DNA from 2 places in the Streptomyces sp. NPDC052236 genome. Region 2 is predicted to be linked to the other one. Evidence: riboswitches for the same ligand, from Rfam matches in the RefSeq annotation. Region 2 holds a riboswitch; the other holds the start of a gene.
The links. A riboswitch is a leader RNA that binds a small molecule or an ion and turns the genes downstream of it on or off. The one in region 2 is predicted to bind cobalamin.
Positions count from the first base shown of each region.

Region 1 (8,172 bases), on a different contig from region 2:
GACCCGGACGGCCCCGCCGGGACGTAGCCGCCCTCCAGAGCCAGCAGGATGTTGCCGATCTCGTCCGTCGTACGGGCGAGGCGCGGCACGAGCTCCTCGCAGGCGAAGCCCAGAACCGCCACCGCCGCGGGCAGTTCGACGCCCACCACCACCCGTACGAGCGCGGGCACCGCCACAACGTCCCAGCCGCTCGCTTCCATGCCCTCCGCGAGCCGCCTGCACAGCTGCTCCAGCAGGTCGATCGCATCGGCGCCGCTCCGCGCGGGCCCCTCCACCAGCGCCGTCAGCTCCGCCGGAGCCTTCACCGCCGCGCCGGGCTCGGCCAGCAGTTCCTTCTCCTCCAGGCCGAAGTGCTCGGCGAGGCACGCCCGCAGCCCCGGCAGGGCGTTGGCCCGGCCGCCCCACACCTGGGAGGCGCGCAGGACCGCCAGTACGAGGTTGATCCGGGCCTCGCCCTCCGGGCCGCCGCCCAGGATGTGCAGACCGTCCCTGATCTGCACATCCTTGATCTCGCACAGATAGCCGTCGATGTGCATGACGAACTCGTCGAACGCGTCGTCGTCCGGCTGCTCGTCGAGATGCAGGTCGTGGTGCAGCTGAGCCGCCGTCACCAGCGTCCAGATCTGCGCCCGCACCGCGGGCGTCTTCGTCGGGTCCAGGTCGGACACGAGCGCGTACTCGTCCAGCAGCTGTTCCAGCTTCGCCAGGTCCCCGTACGTATCGGCGCGCGCCATCGGCGGCACCAGGTGGTCCACCACCGTGGCGTGGCCGCGGCGCTTCGCCTGCGTGCCCTCGCCCGGGTCGTTGACGATGAACGGGTAGATCAGCGGCAGCTCGCCGAGCACCGCGTCGGGACCGCAGCCCGCCGACAGGCCGAGGCCCTTGCCCGGCAGCCACTCCATCGTGCCGTGCTTGCCCATGTGCACGATCGCGTCGGCGCCAAAGCTGCTGTCCAGCCACCGGTACGCCGCCATGTAGTGGTGCGAGGGCGGCATGTCCGGGTCGTGGTAGATCGCGATCGGGTTCTCGCCGAAGCCGCGCGGCGGCTGGATCATCACGATGACGTTCCCGAACTGGAGCGACGCCAGCACGATGTCGTCCCCGTCGACGTACAGGCCGCCCGGCGGCTCGCCCCAGGTCTCCCGCATGCTCTCCCGCAGGCCGGGTTCCAGCTTCTCGAACCAGGCGCGGTAGTCGGCGAGCGGCACGCGCGCGGGGGCCGCGGCCAACTGCTCCTCCGTCAGCCACTCCACATCGTGGCCACCGGCGTTGATGAGGCGGTGGATCAGCTCGTCGCCGTCGTCCGGGTGCCCTTCCACCGCGTATCCGGCGTCGCGCAGCGCGTCCAGGACCCGTACGGCGGAGACGGGCGTGTCGAGCCCGACCGCGTTGCCGACCCGCGAGTGCTTGGTCGGGTAGGCGGTGAAGACGAGTGCGATCTTCTTCTCGGCGTTCGGCTTGTGGGCCAACCGGGCGTGCCGTACGGCGATTCCGGCGACGCGCCCGGCCCGTTCCGGGTCCGCGACATAGACCGGTACGTCGTCGGGACCCTGCTCCTTGAAGGAGAACGGCACCGTGATGATCCGCCCGTCGAACTCGGGGATCGCCACCTGCATCGCCGCGTCCATGGGGGACAGGGCGGCGTCCGACGCCTCCCAGGTGGCCCGCGAGGAGGTCAGGCAGAGCCCTTGCAGCACCGGCACATTCAGTTCGGCGAGCGCGCCGACGTCCCAGGCGTCCTCGTCGCCGCCCGCGGACGCCTGCGAGGCGTGCGCGCCCCCCGCCGCGAGCACCGTGGCGACCAGCGCGTCCGCCGTGGCGAGCACCTCGTAGAGTTCGGTGTCGGCGCTCCGGAGCGAACCGCAGTACACGGGCAGGGCGTTGGCTCCGCGCGCCTCGATGGCGTCGCACAGGGTGTCGACAAAGGCGGTGTTCCCGGAGAGCTCGTGCGCCCGGTAGAAGAGCACGCCGATCGTCGGCCGCCCCTCGACGCACGCGCGCGTGCCGTGAACGCCCCATTCGGGCATCTTCCGCGGCTCACTGCTGTGCCTGCTGTCCGGTGTGCCGGCGGTAGGACCCGCCGTCAGTACGTCCTGTGTCAGGAACCGCGACAGCTCCACCAGGTTCTCCGGCCCGCCCTCCACCAGATAGCGCAGCGCCTCCGCGACCGCGCCCGCGTGCACCGTCGACTCGGCCATCAACTCCGCGTCCGGCACGGTCTCCCCGCCCAGCAGCACGCTCGGCACGCCCGACGCCTTCAGCGCCGCGAGCCCGTCCTCCCAGGCGCGCTTCCCGCCGAGCAGCCGCACGACGGCGACGGACACGCCCTCCAGCAGCGCGGGCAGCTCCTCCGCCACATCGATACGGGTCGGGTTGCCGATCCGGTAGGGCGCGCCGGAGGCACGGGCCGCCAGCAGGTCCGTATCGGCGGTGGACAGCAACAGCACTGTGCTCATGACGCTGCTCATGCGGGCGCTCCAGGTGCGATGAAGGGAAGTCCTGACGGCGCGCCCGACTCGATGAGCCGCAGCAACGCATCCGTATCCGCGTGTTCTTCGATCAGATCGCCGAGGCGGTCCAGCTGCTCCTCGCGCAGCGAGTTGAAGGACGTGTCGGGAGCCGGTACGAAGCGACGGCCCGCCGCCGAGGCGACCTCCCGCAGGAAGGCGCGCCGGAAGCCGTCGCTCTCCAGCGAGCCGTGCCAGTGGGTGCCCCAGACCTCCCCGACCCGGCAGCCGTCCAGGAAGGGGACACCGCCCCGTACGTCGGCGACTCCGTGGTGGATCTCGTATCCCTCGACCGGCTCGCCGAGCGCCTCGCCGACCGGCCGGGCAAGGGTCTTCTCGCGCGCGAACCGCACCCGTACGGGCAGCAGTCCAAGCCCCGGCACCCGCCCCGACCGCGACTCGACGTCGTCCTCGATGTGCTCGCCGAGGATCTGGAACCCGCCGCAGATGCCCAGCACCGGCCTGCCCTCGGCGGCCCGGCGCGCGATCGCGTCCGCGAGGCCCCGCTCGCGCAGCCACTCCAGGGCCTTGACCGTGCCGCGGGTGCCGGGCACGACGACCAGGTCGGCGTCGACCAGTTCCTCGGCCCGGTCCACGAACCGCACCACGACGCCCGGTTCGGCGGCCAGCGCGTCCACATCCGTGAAGTTGGACATCAGGGGCAGGGCGCACACGGCGATCCGCAGCACATCCTCGCCGACGGGCGGCGCGAGGGCCGACTCCCGTACGGAGCCCCGCAGGGAGACTCGCAGCCCGTCCTCCTCGTCGATGCCGAGGCCGTGCGCGAAGGGCAGCACTCCGTACGTCCGGCGTCCGGTGAGCCCCTCCAGCATGTCGATTCCGGGCTGAAGCAGCGACACATCGCCGCGGAACTTATTGATCAGGTAGCCCGCGATCAGGGCCTGGTCCTCGGGGCTCAGCAGCGCCGTCGTACCGAAGAAGGAAGCGAAGACCCCGCCGCGGTCGATGTCCCCGACCACCAGCACCGGCAGCTGGGCCGCCCGCGCCACGCCCATGTTGACGATGTCCGTACGCCGCAGATTGATTTCGGCAGGGCTGCCCGCCCCTTCGCAGATCACTGCGTCATACGTGCCCCGCAGCTCTTCCAGGCAGTCAACGACGGTGGACAGCAGGGCCTCCTGCCGACCGCCGTGGTAGCCGCGCGCGCTCATTTCGCCCACCGGCCTGCCCATCAGGACGACCTGACTGGAGCGGTCGCTGCCGGGCTTGAGCAGCACGGGGTTCATCAGCGCGCTCGGCTCCACGCGGGCGGCCTGTGCCTGCATGGCCTGGGCGCGGCCGATCTCCGCGCCCTCGCGCGTCACGAAGGAATTGAGGGACATGTTCTGCCCCTTGAAGGGCGCGACCTTCACCCCCCGCCGTACGAGCCAGCGGCAGATCCCCGCCGTGACGACGCTCTTTCCGGCGTCGGACGTCGTGCCCGCGACCAGCAGCCCGCCGCCCCCTCCGCCCCCGCCGTCCTTACGCCTGCTCATTTCCGCCCCTTGGCGAGGGCGGCGGACGCGGCCATACATCCGGCAGCGCACGCGGCCAGCGCCAGCCAGCTGATGCGACGCGAGAGTCGTATGGCGCGTTCGATGTCGCCGAACTCCACAGGGCGGCCCGAGCTGTTGAGCACGGGACGGTGCTCGATCCGGCCGCCGTACGAGAGCGTCCCGCCCAGGCGTACGCCGAGCGCCCCCGCGAACGCCGCTTCGACCGGGCCCGCGTTCGGGCTCGGGTGCTTCTTCGCGTCGGCCCGCCATGCCCGTACGGCTCCGGGCGCGTCCCCGCCCGCGAGCGCCGCGAGCACCGCCAGCGCGGCGGTGAGCCGGGCCCCCGGCCAGCCCGTCACATCGTCAAGGCGTGCCGAGGCCCAGCCGAACCGCCGGTAGCGGGGCGAGGTGTGCCCGACCATCGCGTCCAGGGTGTTGACCGCGCGGAAGCCGACGAGGCCCGGCACGCCCGCGACGGCCCCCCAGACCAGCGCGCCGACGACGGCGTCCGAGGTGTTCTCGGCGACGGACTCGACGACGGCGCGGGCGATCTGCTGCTCGTCCAGGGAGTGCGGGTCGCGTCCGCACAGATGCGGCAGGCGCTCCCGTGCGACGTCCACGTCCCCGGCGGCGAGCGCGCCGCCGATGGCGCGTGCCTCGCGGCCCAGGGTGGTGCCGCCGACGACGGCCCAGGTGGCGGCGGCGGTCAGGGCGGCGAGGGAGGCGGGGCCACGCCGTTTTACCGCTTGCGTGAGGAGCGCGGCGGCGGCCACCGCGCCTCCGGCGCACACGGCGGTGTGCAGCGCGCCCCAGCCACGGTGGTCGCGCCACAGGACACGTTCGACAGCGCCCGCGGCCCGCCCGAACGCGGCGACCGGATGCCCTCGGCGTGGATCGCCGAGCAGCAGGTCACCGGCGAGGCCGGCGGTGGCGCCGTACACGAATTCACGGTCGGCACGCATGGGTTCAGTCGGCCGTCACGCCTCGTGGAACGCTCGTACTCGAACTCGTACGCAAGCCCGTAGGCCCAGAAGCAGCAACAGCTGAAGAACCGCAGCCCGGCATGGCGATATGTCCTCACTCAGGGTCCGCGCCCTGGATCGACTTAACAGACCGGCGATGAGAGTTCCTGGCTTCCGGGGGATTGCTCCCCCGGTGACAGTGGCGGGACCGCGCCGGATTCGCACCGGCTTCCTCTTCATGTCGCCGTAGATGGCTCCGGCAGTTCACCACGCAGGCGAAGAGCAGTCAACCTGCCCTTGACCTGCGGCTGCTGTGGTCAGCCGGTCAGACGACGATCAGGTAGATCCCGTACGTCACGGCCGCCGCGCAGAGCGCGAAGCACGCGTACGCACCGGTGGTCCGCGCGAGAGCCACGGTTCCGCCGCCCGGCGCGGACGCCGACGGTTCCTGCTTGGTCAGGCCCACGATGCCCAGGGTGAAGAGGCCCACCAGGGCGACGGTGGCGGCGAGGCTCACGCCGAAGACGGAGCCGAGGGCTGCCCAGTCGATGTTCATGCTGCTGTGTCCTCTGTCCTTACACCGTGGCCGGGCGGGTCGGCTCGGGGTCGGCGGGCGCCGGAGCCGGGATGCTGGTCGTGAAGGGCTGCGCGAGCGTGCCCGCGGGCGGCGGGGTGACGGCCGCGATGGCGGCGGTGACGACGCCCGCGGGCTCCGCGTCGGCGTCCGCCTCCACGTCATTGACGTTGGTGTGGTCGATCACCTGGCGGCGGGAGACGACCCAGATCGCGACGCAGGCGGCGATCAGGAAGGCGGCGACGGCCGCGACACCCCAGTCGCCCTGCTTGGTCACGAACTCCGAGCCCGCCGCCACCAGTCCGGCGGCCGGCAGGGTCAGACCCCAGGCGACGAACATCCGGGTGGCGGTGGACCAGCGGACCACGCCGCCCTTGCGGCCCAGGCCCGCGCCCATCACGGCGCCCGAGCAGGAGTGCGTGGTCGACAGCGAGAAGCCGATGTTGGAGGAGGCGAGGATGACGCTCGCCGCGCTGGTCTGGGCGGCGAAGCCCTGCTGCGGCTGGAGGTCGGTGAGGCCCTTGCCCATGGTGCGGATGATGCGCCAGCCGCCGAGGTAGGTGCCCATCGCGATCGCGAGACCGGCGGAGAGGATGACCCAGGTCGGAGGGTTCGAGCCGGGGGAGAGGACACCGCCCGCGATGAGCGCCAGCGTGATGATGCCCATGGTCTTCTGCGCGTCGTTGGTGCCGTGGGCCAGGGAGACCAGGCCCGCCGAGGCGATCTGGCCCGCGCGGTAGCCCTTCGCGGTGGCCTTCGGATCGGCGTTCCTGCCGATCCGGTACGTCAGCCGGGAGGCGAGGTACGCGGCGACGCCCGCGACGAGCGGGGCGGCGATGGCCGGGATGAGCACTTTGGTGACGACGGTGCCGCCATTGACGCCGCTGATACCGACCGAGGCGATGGTCGCGCCGACCAGACCGCCCATGAGGGCGTGCGAGGAACTGGACGGCAGGCCGATCAGCCACGTCATCAGGTTCCACAGGATGGCGCCGACGAGCGCCGCGAAAATGACTTCAGGGGTGATGCCCGACTCGTTGACGATGCCGCTGGAGATCGTCTTGGCGACCTCCACGGAGAGGAACGCGCCGACCAGATTCAGCACGGCGGACATGGCCACCGCGGTCTTGGGCTTCAGGGCTCCGGTCGAGATTGTGGTCGCCATCGCGTTGGCGGTGTCGTGGAAACCGTTCGTGAAATCGAACACGAGAGCTGTGACGATCACAATCGCGAGCAGCAGCGTGATGTGTTCCATCTACCCAGGCAATCATTTGGCATCAGTGGCTCGGCGAACGTAGGCAATCTTGATGAACGGAAGATGAACTGAGACGGGCATTGCGGTGTCCACAAGTGAGGATGTGTAGCTCCGGTTCGTAAGTGGAGTGCCGGCAGGGGCCCTTTTTGCGCTGTTTGCAGGGATCGCCCGGCTTGGCCGTCGTCGGCGTGACCGGCAGGAGATCTCCGTCACTCGCCGTCGGCTCGGGGCGCGCTCCCCGCCCGGCTGGCAGGATCACCGCATGACGGACACGAACGCGGGTGCGGATGAGGCGCGGCAGGACGCGATCGGGCGGGCGTGGGAAGACCTCGTGGCCACGGCCCGCAGGACGGCGGTCGAGGGTCTGGTCGTGGGCACCTCGGGCAATGTCTCGGTACGGGTCGGCGGCCTCGTTCTGGTCACCCCCAGCGGTGTGCCCTACGACCGGCTCACTCCTGCGGACATCGTCGCCGTCGACCTCGAAGGGAACCAGGTCCTCGGCGAGCTCGCGCCCACCAGCGAGCTGCCGCTGCACCTCGCCGTGTACCGGAACACCCCCGCCGAGGCAGTCGTCCACACCCACGCCGTACACGCCACGGCCGTCTCCACCCTCGTCCCCGAGCTCCCGCTGATCCACTACATGGCGGCGGCGCTCGGCGGTCCCGTACGCGTCGCCCCGTACGCCCTGTACGGATCGGAGGAACTGGCCGCGAACATGCTGGGGGCCCTGCGCGACCGCACCGGCTGCCTCCTGCGGAACCACGGCACGGTCACCTACGGCGACTCCCTCGACCAGGCCTACGACCGCACCGCCCAGCTGGAGTGGATGTGCAGGCTCTGGCTGACCGCCGCGGCGCTGCCCGGATACTCGCCGACGCTGCTCTCCAGGTCCCAGCTGCACGAGGTGGCGGAGAAACTCCAGGGCTACGGCCAGCCCCGCTGACCCCCACCGCTGACCCGGTCGCCGTCGGCTCACGACGACGCACCGCGCCGAACACCCCGGCACCCGAACACCCCGGCACCCGAACCCCGCGGCAACCCGAACACCGGCGGCACCCGCCCACTGGCCGTGCGGCACACGCGTGCCGACACTGGAACGGTGCGTCCGGTTACCGCGACGGCAGCGGCCGTCACCACCCTCCTCGGTGTCGGCGCGGCCGCGGTGGCGGCCGGCCGGTACGCGAGCGACACCGTGCTCAAGGCACAGCCCGGCCGCCCGCTGCCCGGCGACCCCCGGCTTACCGTGCACGCCACGGCCCCGGGCCGACTGACCCTGACCCGCAGCCTCGCCTCACTGCGCCCCGGTACGTACGGACTCCTGGGCTCCGGTGTGCACGCCGTCGTCGGCCCCGTCCTCGACGACATCCCGCACACCGCC
Region 1 covers NZ_JBIUBL010000007.1:58,630-66,801, reverse strand. Annotated here, with positions in the region: gene cobN (cobaltochelatase subunit CobN) at 1-2,456, opposite strand, end outside; gene ACIHCQ_RS14100 (cobyric acid synthase) at 2,465-4,003, opposite strand; gene ACIHCQ_RS14095 (cobalamin biosynthesis protein) at 4,000-4,965, opposite strand; cobalamin riboswitch at 5,106-5,250, opposite strand; gene ACIHCQ_RS14090 (hypothetical protein) at 5,291-5,521, opposite strand; gene ACIHCQ_RS14085 (anion permease) at 5,541-6,794, opposite strand; gene ACIHCQ_RS14080 (class II aldolase/adducin family protein) at 7,057-7,737, shown strand; gene ACIHCQ_RS14075 (alpha/beta hydrolase family protein) at 7,894-8,172, shown strand, end outside.
Region 1: another riboswitch for cobalamin. It lies ahead of ACIHCQ_RS14095 (cobalamin biosynthesis protein); the one in region 2 lies ahead of ACIHCQ_RS06415 (ribonucleoside-diphosphate reductase subunit alpha).

Region 2 (8,172 bases):
TGCGACTCTGGCCGGGGTCGTGGCAACGGCCGGCACCGCCCATGCCGACGGCTGTTACACCTGGTCGCGCACGCTCTCCCAGGGAGCGACCGGCGCCGACGTCACCCAGCTGCAGATCCGGGTCGCCGGATATCCAGGCTCCGGCGGCGTGCTCGCCATCGACGGGGACTACGGCCCGGCGACCGCCGCGGCGGTCAAACGGTTCCAGTCCGCGTACGGACTCGGCGCCGACGGCATCGCGGCAGCCGACACCTTCACCAAGCTCTACGCCCTCCAGGACGACGACTGCACGCCCATCCACTTCACGTACAGCGAGCTCAACGACTGCAACAGCACCTGGGCGGGCGGAGCGGTGAGCGCGGCGACCGCCAAGTCCAACGCGCTGCGCACCATGTGGAAGCTGGACGCCATGCGCCACGCGCTCGGCGACCAGCCCATCACGGTGACCAGCGGCTTCCGCTCGCACGCCTGCAACGACGCGGTCGGCGGCGCGGCGAGCAGCCGCCATCTGTACGGCGACGCGGCGGACTTGGGCGCGGGCCCGCACTCGCTCTGCAAGCTGGCGCAGCAGGCCCGCAGTCACGGCTTCAACGGGATCCTGGGCCCGGGTTACCCGGGCCACGGCGACCACACGCACCTGGACCACCGGGCCAGTCGCTTCTGGTCGGCGTCGAGCTGCGGCATCTGAGCCGCGGCAGCCGAGGGACCGGGTCAGGCCGCCCGGATCAGGCCGCGCGCACCGGTCCGCGGAAGGTGCGGCGGTAGGCGTTCGGGGTGGTCCCGAGCGTACGGAGGAAGTGGTGGCGCAGCCCCGCCGCGTTCCCGAACCCGCTCCGGCCCGCGATCGCGTCCACCGTCTCGTCCGTCGTCTCCAGCAATTCCTGTGACAGGAGCACCCGTTGGCGCAGCAGCCAGCGGTACGGGGTGGTCCCCGTCTCCTGCTGGAAGCGGCGGGCGAAGGTACGCGGCGACATATGGGCCCGGGCGGCGAGCTGCTCGACGGTCATGTCCAGGTCGAGATGGAGCTCCATCCAGGCCAGCACCTCGCCGACCGTGTCGCACCGGGTGCGCGGCAGCGGGCGCTCGATGTACTGCGCCTGCCCGCCGTCCCGGTGCGGCGGCACCACCATCCGGCGGGCGATGTGGTTGGCGACCTCGGGACCGTGCTCCTGGCGCACGATGTGCAGGCAGGCGTCGATCGCGGCCGCGGTGCCCGCCGAGGTGATCACGGACCCCTCGTCCACGTACAGCACATCGGGGTCGATCAGGGCCAGCGGAAAGCGGGCGGCCAGTGCCTGGCTGTGGCGCCAGTGGGTGGTGCAGCGACGGCCGTCGAGGAGCCCCGCCGCGCCCAGGACGAAGGCGCCGGTGCAGACACTGAGAACCCGGGCGCCGCGCTCCACGGCGTCGCGCAGCGCGGTCAGCAGCTCCTCGGGGTAGTCCCGGGTCGGGTAGGAGCCGCCGGTGGGAACGGCGATGAGGTCGGCCTCCGCGAGCCGGTCGAGGCCGTACGGCGTGCTGATGGTGAACCCGGCGTGGGTGCGCACGGTAGGGCCCTCGGCGGAGACGGCCGCGAAGTCGTAGACGGGCAGTCCGTCCGCGCCGCGGTCGAGGCCGAAGACCTCGCAGACGACGCCGAGTTCAAAGGGATGCACTTCGCTGAGGAGTACAGCGGCCACATTTTTCAGCATGGAAGCAGTGTGGCAGTAATTCGATGGTTGCTGACAGTCCTGCCACTGATTTTTTCGCCGCGGCAGGACGACAGTAGAGGACATGAACACATTCCTCAGCTACCTCGTCGTCCTCGCCCTCGCCGTCCTCGTCCTCCTTCCGTCGCTGGTCGGCCACGCCAGGGACCGCGCCATCGACCGACAACTCCGCCAGGCGGAGCGCCCCGCCCCGACGACCGTTCCGACGACTGCCGTGCCCCGGTCGGGGCGGGCCGCCGCCACCCGGCGTCAGGAGCTCGCGCACAAGCGATACGCGGTGTGAGCGGCCCAGCCGACACCCGCCCCGACCGCGTACCAGAGCAGATCGGGAGCGTTGAAGGAGGTGCCCAGCACCAGCCGGGCCACAGTGCTGTGGCTCGCCAGGGAGGCCGGAATTCCGGTGAGCTGGAACACCTCCACCGCGCAGCTGAACCCGAGCGCGATCCCCGCGGCGGCCGGCGGCTTCAGACGCGGGACGAGGAAGACCACAAGGGTGTGGATCAGCACGGTGTACAGCGCGTCCCCCGCGTACTTGGCGAAGACGCCCGTCGCCGCGGACCTGACTCCCAGGCCGGCGGCGACGGTCAGCACAGCCGCGGCGCACGCCATCGGGCGCGTACGTGCGAGGAGAATCACCGGGCTCAGAAGTCGTCGTCGAAGCCGACCGAGCCCTCGACCGCCACCTGGTACGCGGACGGACGGCGCTCGAAGAAGTTGGTCAGCTCCTGGACGCCCTGCAGCTCCATGAACGAGAACGGGTTCTCCGAGCCGTACACCGGCGCGAGGCCGAGGCGCAGCAGGCGCTGGTCGGCAACGCACTGAAGGTAGTCGCGCATCGACTCGGTGTTCATGCCGGGCAGGCCCTCGCCGCACAGATCGCGGCCGAACTGGAGCTCCGCCTCGACGGCCTCCTTGATCATGTCGGTGATCTGCCGGCCGAGTTCCTCGTCGAAGAGATCGGGCTCTTCCTTGCGTACGGTGTCGACGAACGAGAACGCGGCGTCCATGTGGCACGTCTCGTCCCGGAACACCCAGTTGGTGCCGGTCGCCAGGCCGTGCAGCAGACCGCGCGACCGGAACCAGTACACGTACGCGAACGCGCCGTAGAAGAACAGCCCCTCGATGCAGGCCGCGAAGCAGATCAGATTCAGCAGGAAGCGGCGGCGGTCGGCCTTCGACTCCAAGCGGTCGATCTTCTCGACCGAGTCCATCCACTTGAAGCAGAACTGCGCCTTCTCGCGGATGGACGGGATCTCCTCGACCGCGTCGAAGGCGGCGGCCCGGTCCTCCGGATTGGGGAGGTAGGTGTCCAGCAGCGTCAGATAGAACTGGACGTGCACGGCCTCCTCGAAGAGCTGGCGCGACAGATACAGCCGCGCCTCGGGGGAGTTGATGTGCTTGTAGAGCGTGAGCACCAGGTTGTTCGACACGATCGAGTCGCCCGTCGCGAAGAACGCGACCAGCCGGCCGATCATGTGCTGCTCGCCGGGCGACAGCTTGGCGAGGTCGCTCACGTCGGAGTGGAGGTCGACCTCCTCCACCGTCCAGCTGTTCTTGATCGCGTCGCGGTAGCGCTCGTAGAAGTCCGGGTAGCGCATGGGCCGCAGGGTCAGTTCGAAGCCCGGGTCGAGAAGGTTCTTGGTGGAGCTCATTACTGGCAGGCCTCGCAGGATTCGGGGTTCTCAAGGGAGCAGGCGAGTGCGTCCGCCGCTTCAGGGGTCTGTTGGACGGGGACGGGGACGGGGGCCGTCGCCGCAGCCGCGCGGGCGATCCGTGTCGCCGGGCGCGAGCGCAGGTAGTACGTCGTCTTCAGGCCCTGCTTCCAGGCGTACGCGTACATCGAGCTGAGCTTGCCGATCGTCGGCGTCTCCAGGAACAGGTTCAGCGACTGCGACTGGTCCAGGAACGGCGTACGTGCCGCCGCCATGTCGATCAGGCCGCGCTGCGGGAGCTCCCACGCCGTGCGGTACAGCGCGCGGACCTCCGCCGGGATCCAGCTGAAGCCCTGCACCGAGCCGCTGGACTCGCGCAGCGCCTCACGCGACTGCGCGTCCCACACGCCCAGCTTCTTCAGCTCCTCCACCAGATAGCCGTTGACCTGGAGGAACTCACCGCTCAGCGTCTCGCGCTTGAAGAGGTTGGAGACCTGCGGCTCGATGCACTCGTACACCCCGGCGATGGAGGCGATGGTCGCGGTCGGCGCGATGGCCAGCAGCAGGGAGTTGCGCATGCCGGTGCGGGCGACGCGGGCGCGCAGGGCGTCCCAGCGCTCCGGCCAGTTCAGCTCGGTGTCGTAGTGGTCGGGGTGCAGCACGCCACGGGCCGCGCGCGTCTTCGACCAGGCGGGCAGCGGGCCGATGGGGGTCCCCCCTGCACCGGAGCTTGTCGAAGGTGCTTGGGGGCGCTCGGCGAGTGCGCAGGACGCCTCGTACGCCGCGAGCATCATCCGCTCGGCGATCTTCGTAGAGAGGGCCTTCGCCTCGGGCGAGTCGAAAGGCAGACGCAGCTGGAAGAAGACGTCCTGGAGACCCATCGCCCCCAGGCCCACCGGGCGCCACTTGGCGTTGGAGCGCCCGGCCTGCTCGGTCGGGTAGAAGTTGATGTCGACCACCCGGTCGAGGAACGTGACGGCGGTACGGACGGTCTCGTCCAGCCGCTCCCAGTCGATGCCCCCGTCGGCGACGAACGCGCCCAGGTTGACCGAACCCAGGTTGCAGACGGCCGTCTCCCCGTCGTCCGTCACCTCCAGGATCTCGGTGCAGAGGTTCGAGGAGTGCACGGTGTGACCCGGCTCCGCCGTCTGGTTGGCCGTCCGGTTGGCGGCGTCCTTGAAGGTCATCCAGCCTTGGCCGGTCTGCGCGAGCGTACGCATCATGCGGCCGTACAGCTCCCGGGCGGGCATGGTCTTCTGCGCCAGACCGGCGGCCTCGGCCTTGCGGTACGCGGCGTCGAACTCGTCGCCCCACAGGTCGACCAGTTCCGGCGTGTCGGCGGGCGAGAACAGCGACCAGTCGGTGTCGGCGTCGACGCGCCGCATGAACTCGTCCGGGATCCAGTGCGCGAGGTTCAGGTTGTGTGTACGCCGGGCGTCCTCACCGGTGTTGTCGCGCAGCTCCAGGAACTCCTCGATGTCGGAGTGCCAGGTCTCCAGGTAGACGGCGGCGGCGCCCTTGCGCCGGCCGCCCTGGTTCACCGCGGCGACCGAGGCGTCGAGGGTCTTGAGGAACGGGACGATGCCGTTGGAGTGGCCGTTGGTGCCCCGGATCAGCGAACCGCGGGAGCGGATACGGGAGTACGAGAGGCCGATGCCGCCCGCGTGCTTGGAGAGCCGGGCCACCTGGTGGTAGCGGTCGTAGATCGAGTCGAGCTCGTCCAGCGGAGAGTCCAGGAGATAGCAGGAGGACATCTGCGGGTGGCGGGTGCCGGAGTTGAAGAGGGTGGGGGAGGAGGGGAGGTAGTCGAGCCGGCTCATCAGGCGGTACAGCGCGGCGACTTCGTCCAGCGCGTGGGCGCTCTCGTCCTCGGCGAGCCCGCAGGCGACGCGCAGCATGAAGTGCTGCGGGGTCTCGATGACCTGCCGGGTGAGGGGGTGGCGGAGCAGGTAACGGCTGTAGAGGGTGCGCAGACCGAAGTAGCCGAAGCGGTCGTCGGCGGCCTGGTCGATGAGGGCGTCCAGGCGGTCGGCGTACAGCGTCACGAACGCGGCCGTACGGTCGGCGATCAGGCCCTCGCGGTGCCCGACGGCGACCGAGGCGGAGAAGGCCACCGCGCCCTGCCCGGCGGCTTCGTCGGCGATGTGACGGGTCAGCAGGCGGGCGGCGAGCCGGGAGTACGCGGGGTCCTCGGCGATCAGCCCGGCGGCGGCGTCGGTGGCGAGGCTCCGCAGCTCGGCCGCGTCCGACCCGGCGTGCCGGCCACGCAGCGCGGCGGCGGCGACGCGTCCGGGGTCGGTGTCCGTCAGATCGGCGGTGAGCTCGGTCAGGGTCCGCAGCAATACGGTCCCGGGGCCGTCGCCCATCTGCTCGGAAATACCGGAAATGCCTGAAGCCGGATCGGCTGGCGCGATGGTCACGTGGTGCTCTCCCTCGCTCGGCTCTGGGCCGGCGGCGGGTGGTGAGGCCGTACGGGCGTGTCGGTGCCCGGAGTCGGACAGCACGCGGTACGGCGTCCACCGGCCCAACCGCGAGGCCCGGACGTCTGGGCACCCGGTTCGGTCGAGCCGGGTGCGCTGTCGGCAGGTATTCGGACTCCCGGGTGCGGGTGTGCGCACCGGTGCACCGTTGCGGGACAGTCCCGGATTCGCACCGGATTCCCCTGCGGCGACAGCGAGCATGAGCATACATGTGGGGGAGGATCGCTCAAGTACCCCCCACATGTTGTGTTGTGGGCTCACGGAACCGGCGATTGTCGTACCCCTCCGCTATCGTCGGCAGCGCAAGGAGGTGGACGCATGACAGTGATGGGCGACCGGCCGCACCTGTTCCCCGAGGAGTTCGACGAAGCCACTCGCATACTCGCCCGCACGACCGAGGGCGTGCTGCTGGAGCTGATCGACGGGAAGCTGAGGAGCAGGGTAGGGCCGGACGGCGACCACGGGCGGATCATTCAATGGCTGACGCGCATCTGCCTGCAGTCGCGGCCCGAATTGTGGCTTCACCCCGACCAGGGGCTGCAGGTGCAGGCCTACCGCAAGGGCCGCGCCCGACCGGACGGCTCTTTCGCGCCCAGCGACGCCTTCGTCGGTGAAGGTGAGTGGGCCAACCCCGACCCGGTGCTGATGGTCGTGGAGGTCACCTCGTACGACTCCGACACCGACCAGCGGGACCGCGTGGAGAAGCCCCGTGCTTACGCCGAGACCGGCATCCCGCTGTATCTCCTGATCGACCGGGACAACTGCGCAGTGACGGTCTTCAGCGAGCCCGACGGGGTCCGGTACGAGAACGCCCATACCGTCCCGTTCGGCAAGACGGTTTCCCTGCCCGACCCCGTGGGGATCACGCTGGAGACCGAAGCCCTGAAGGAGTGGGTGCGCTGACGGCAACGGGCCGCCGCACTCCCGTGTGGGAACGCGGCGGCCCGTCGTACGGTCGGGTCGGGCCGGGTTCAGCAGCAGCGGAACCCGTCCCGCGGATCCGCTTCCCGCGCGTCGGTCCTGCTGCGCTCGAACTCGCGCCGCGTCATGACCCGGGTCACCGGATCGCAGGCCCGGGCGTGGGCGACGTACTTGTCGTACGTCGCCTCGCCCGACACCTCGCGCACATACCAGCGCACCCACCGCACCCAGCCCACGGCGCGGCGCTTCACCGCGGTCATGTCGAGCCTGTTCATGCCGAGCCCGTCCCTGCCGACACCTCGTCGTCAGTGCCGCCGCTGTTCTTGCGGATGCCGCCCTCGGGGCCGACCCCGGCCGCCACCAGCTCCGCCTTCTCCTCCGGCGTGGGGAACATCCCGGCGGGTGCGACCAGCTTCGATTCGGTGTGCGGGACCTCGGACAGCTTGATGCTCGCGGGGTCGCGTACGGCCTTGACGCAGACCCGTGCCGCGTCCGCGATCACCACGATGATGAGGACGGCGAAGAGCGCGCAGAGCACGCCGTCGACCGTGGAGTTGGTGACGACGGTGTGCATGTCGTCCATGGATTTGGCGGGCGGCAGCACTTCCCCGGCGTCGATGCCCGTCTGGTACTTGTCCCGCTGCGCGAAGAAGCCCACGCGCGGGTCCGCCGAGAAGATCTTCTGCCAGCTCGCGGTGAGCGTGACAGCGGCGTCCCAGGCGAGCGGTACGGCGGTGACCCACGCCCACTTGAGGCGGCCGGACTTGACCAGCAGCGTGGTGCAGACGGCCAGTGCCACCGCCGCCAGCAGCTGGTTGGCGATGCCGAACAGCGGGAACAGCTGGTTGATGCCACCCAGCGGGTCGTGCACGCCGACCCAGAGGAAGTAGCCCCAGCCGCCGACGACGACCGCGCTGGCGAACCAGACGCCCGGCTTCCAGCTGACCTGGCGGAAGGGCTTGTAGACGTTGCCCAGCATGTCCTGGAGCATGAAGCGGCCGACCCGGGTGCCCGCGTCCACCGTCGTGAGGATGAACAGCGCCTCGAACATGATCGCGAAGTGGTACCAGAACGCCTTCATGCCCGTGCCGCCGATGACCGCGGAGAATATCTCCGACATGCCGAGCGCGAAGGTCGGCGCGCCGCCGGTCCGCGACAGCAGCGAGGCCTCCTCGACGTCCGATGCCGCCTTCGCCAGCGCGTCGGGCCCGATGGAGAAGCCGAAGTTCGTGACTGCCTCGGAGGCGGACTGGACCGTGGTCCCGACCACGCCCGCCGGAGAGTTGATCGCGAAGTACAGACCGGGGTCGATGATGCAGGCCGTGATCATCGCCATGATGGCGACGAACGACTCGGTCAGCATGGCCCCGTATCCGATCATCCGGATCTGGGTCTCCTTCTGGACCATCT
Region 2 covers NZ_JBIUBL010000002.1:525,881-534,052, forward strand. Annotated here, with positions in the region: gene ACIHCQ_RS06390 (D-Ala-D-Ala carboxypeptidase family metallohydrolase) at 1-688, shown strand, start outside; gene ACIHCQ_RS06395 (helix-turn-helix domain-containing protein) at 726-1,691, opposite strand; gene ACIHCQ_RS06400 (hypothetical protein) at 1,774-1,992, shown strand; gene ACIHCQ_RS06405 (DUF2809 domain-containing protein) at 1,959-2,318, opposite strand; gene ACIHCQ_RS06410 (ribonucleotide-diphosphate reductase subunit beta) at 2,351-3,361, opposite strand; gene ACIHCQ_RS06415 (ribonucleoside-diphosphate reductase subunit alpha) at 3,361-5,781, opposite strand; cobalamin riboswitch at 5,925-6,055, opposite strand; gene ACIHCQ_RS06420 (Uma2 family endonuclease) at 6,160-6,744, shown strand; gene ACIHCQ_RS06425 (YbdD/YjiX family protein) at 6,813-7,037, opposite strand; gene ACIHCQ_RS06430 (carbon starvation CstA family protein) at 7,034-8,172, opposite strand, start outside.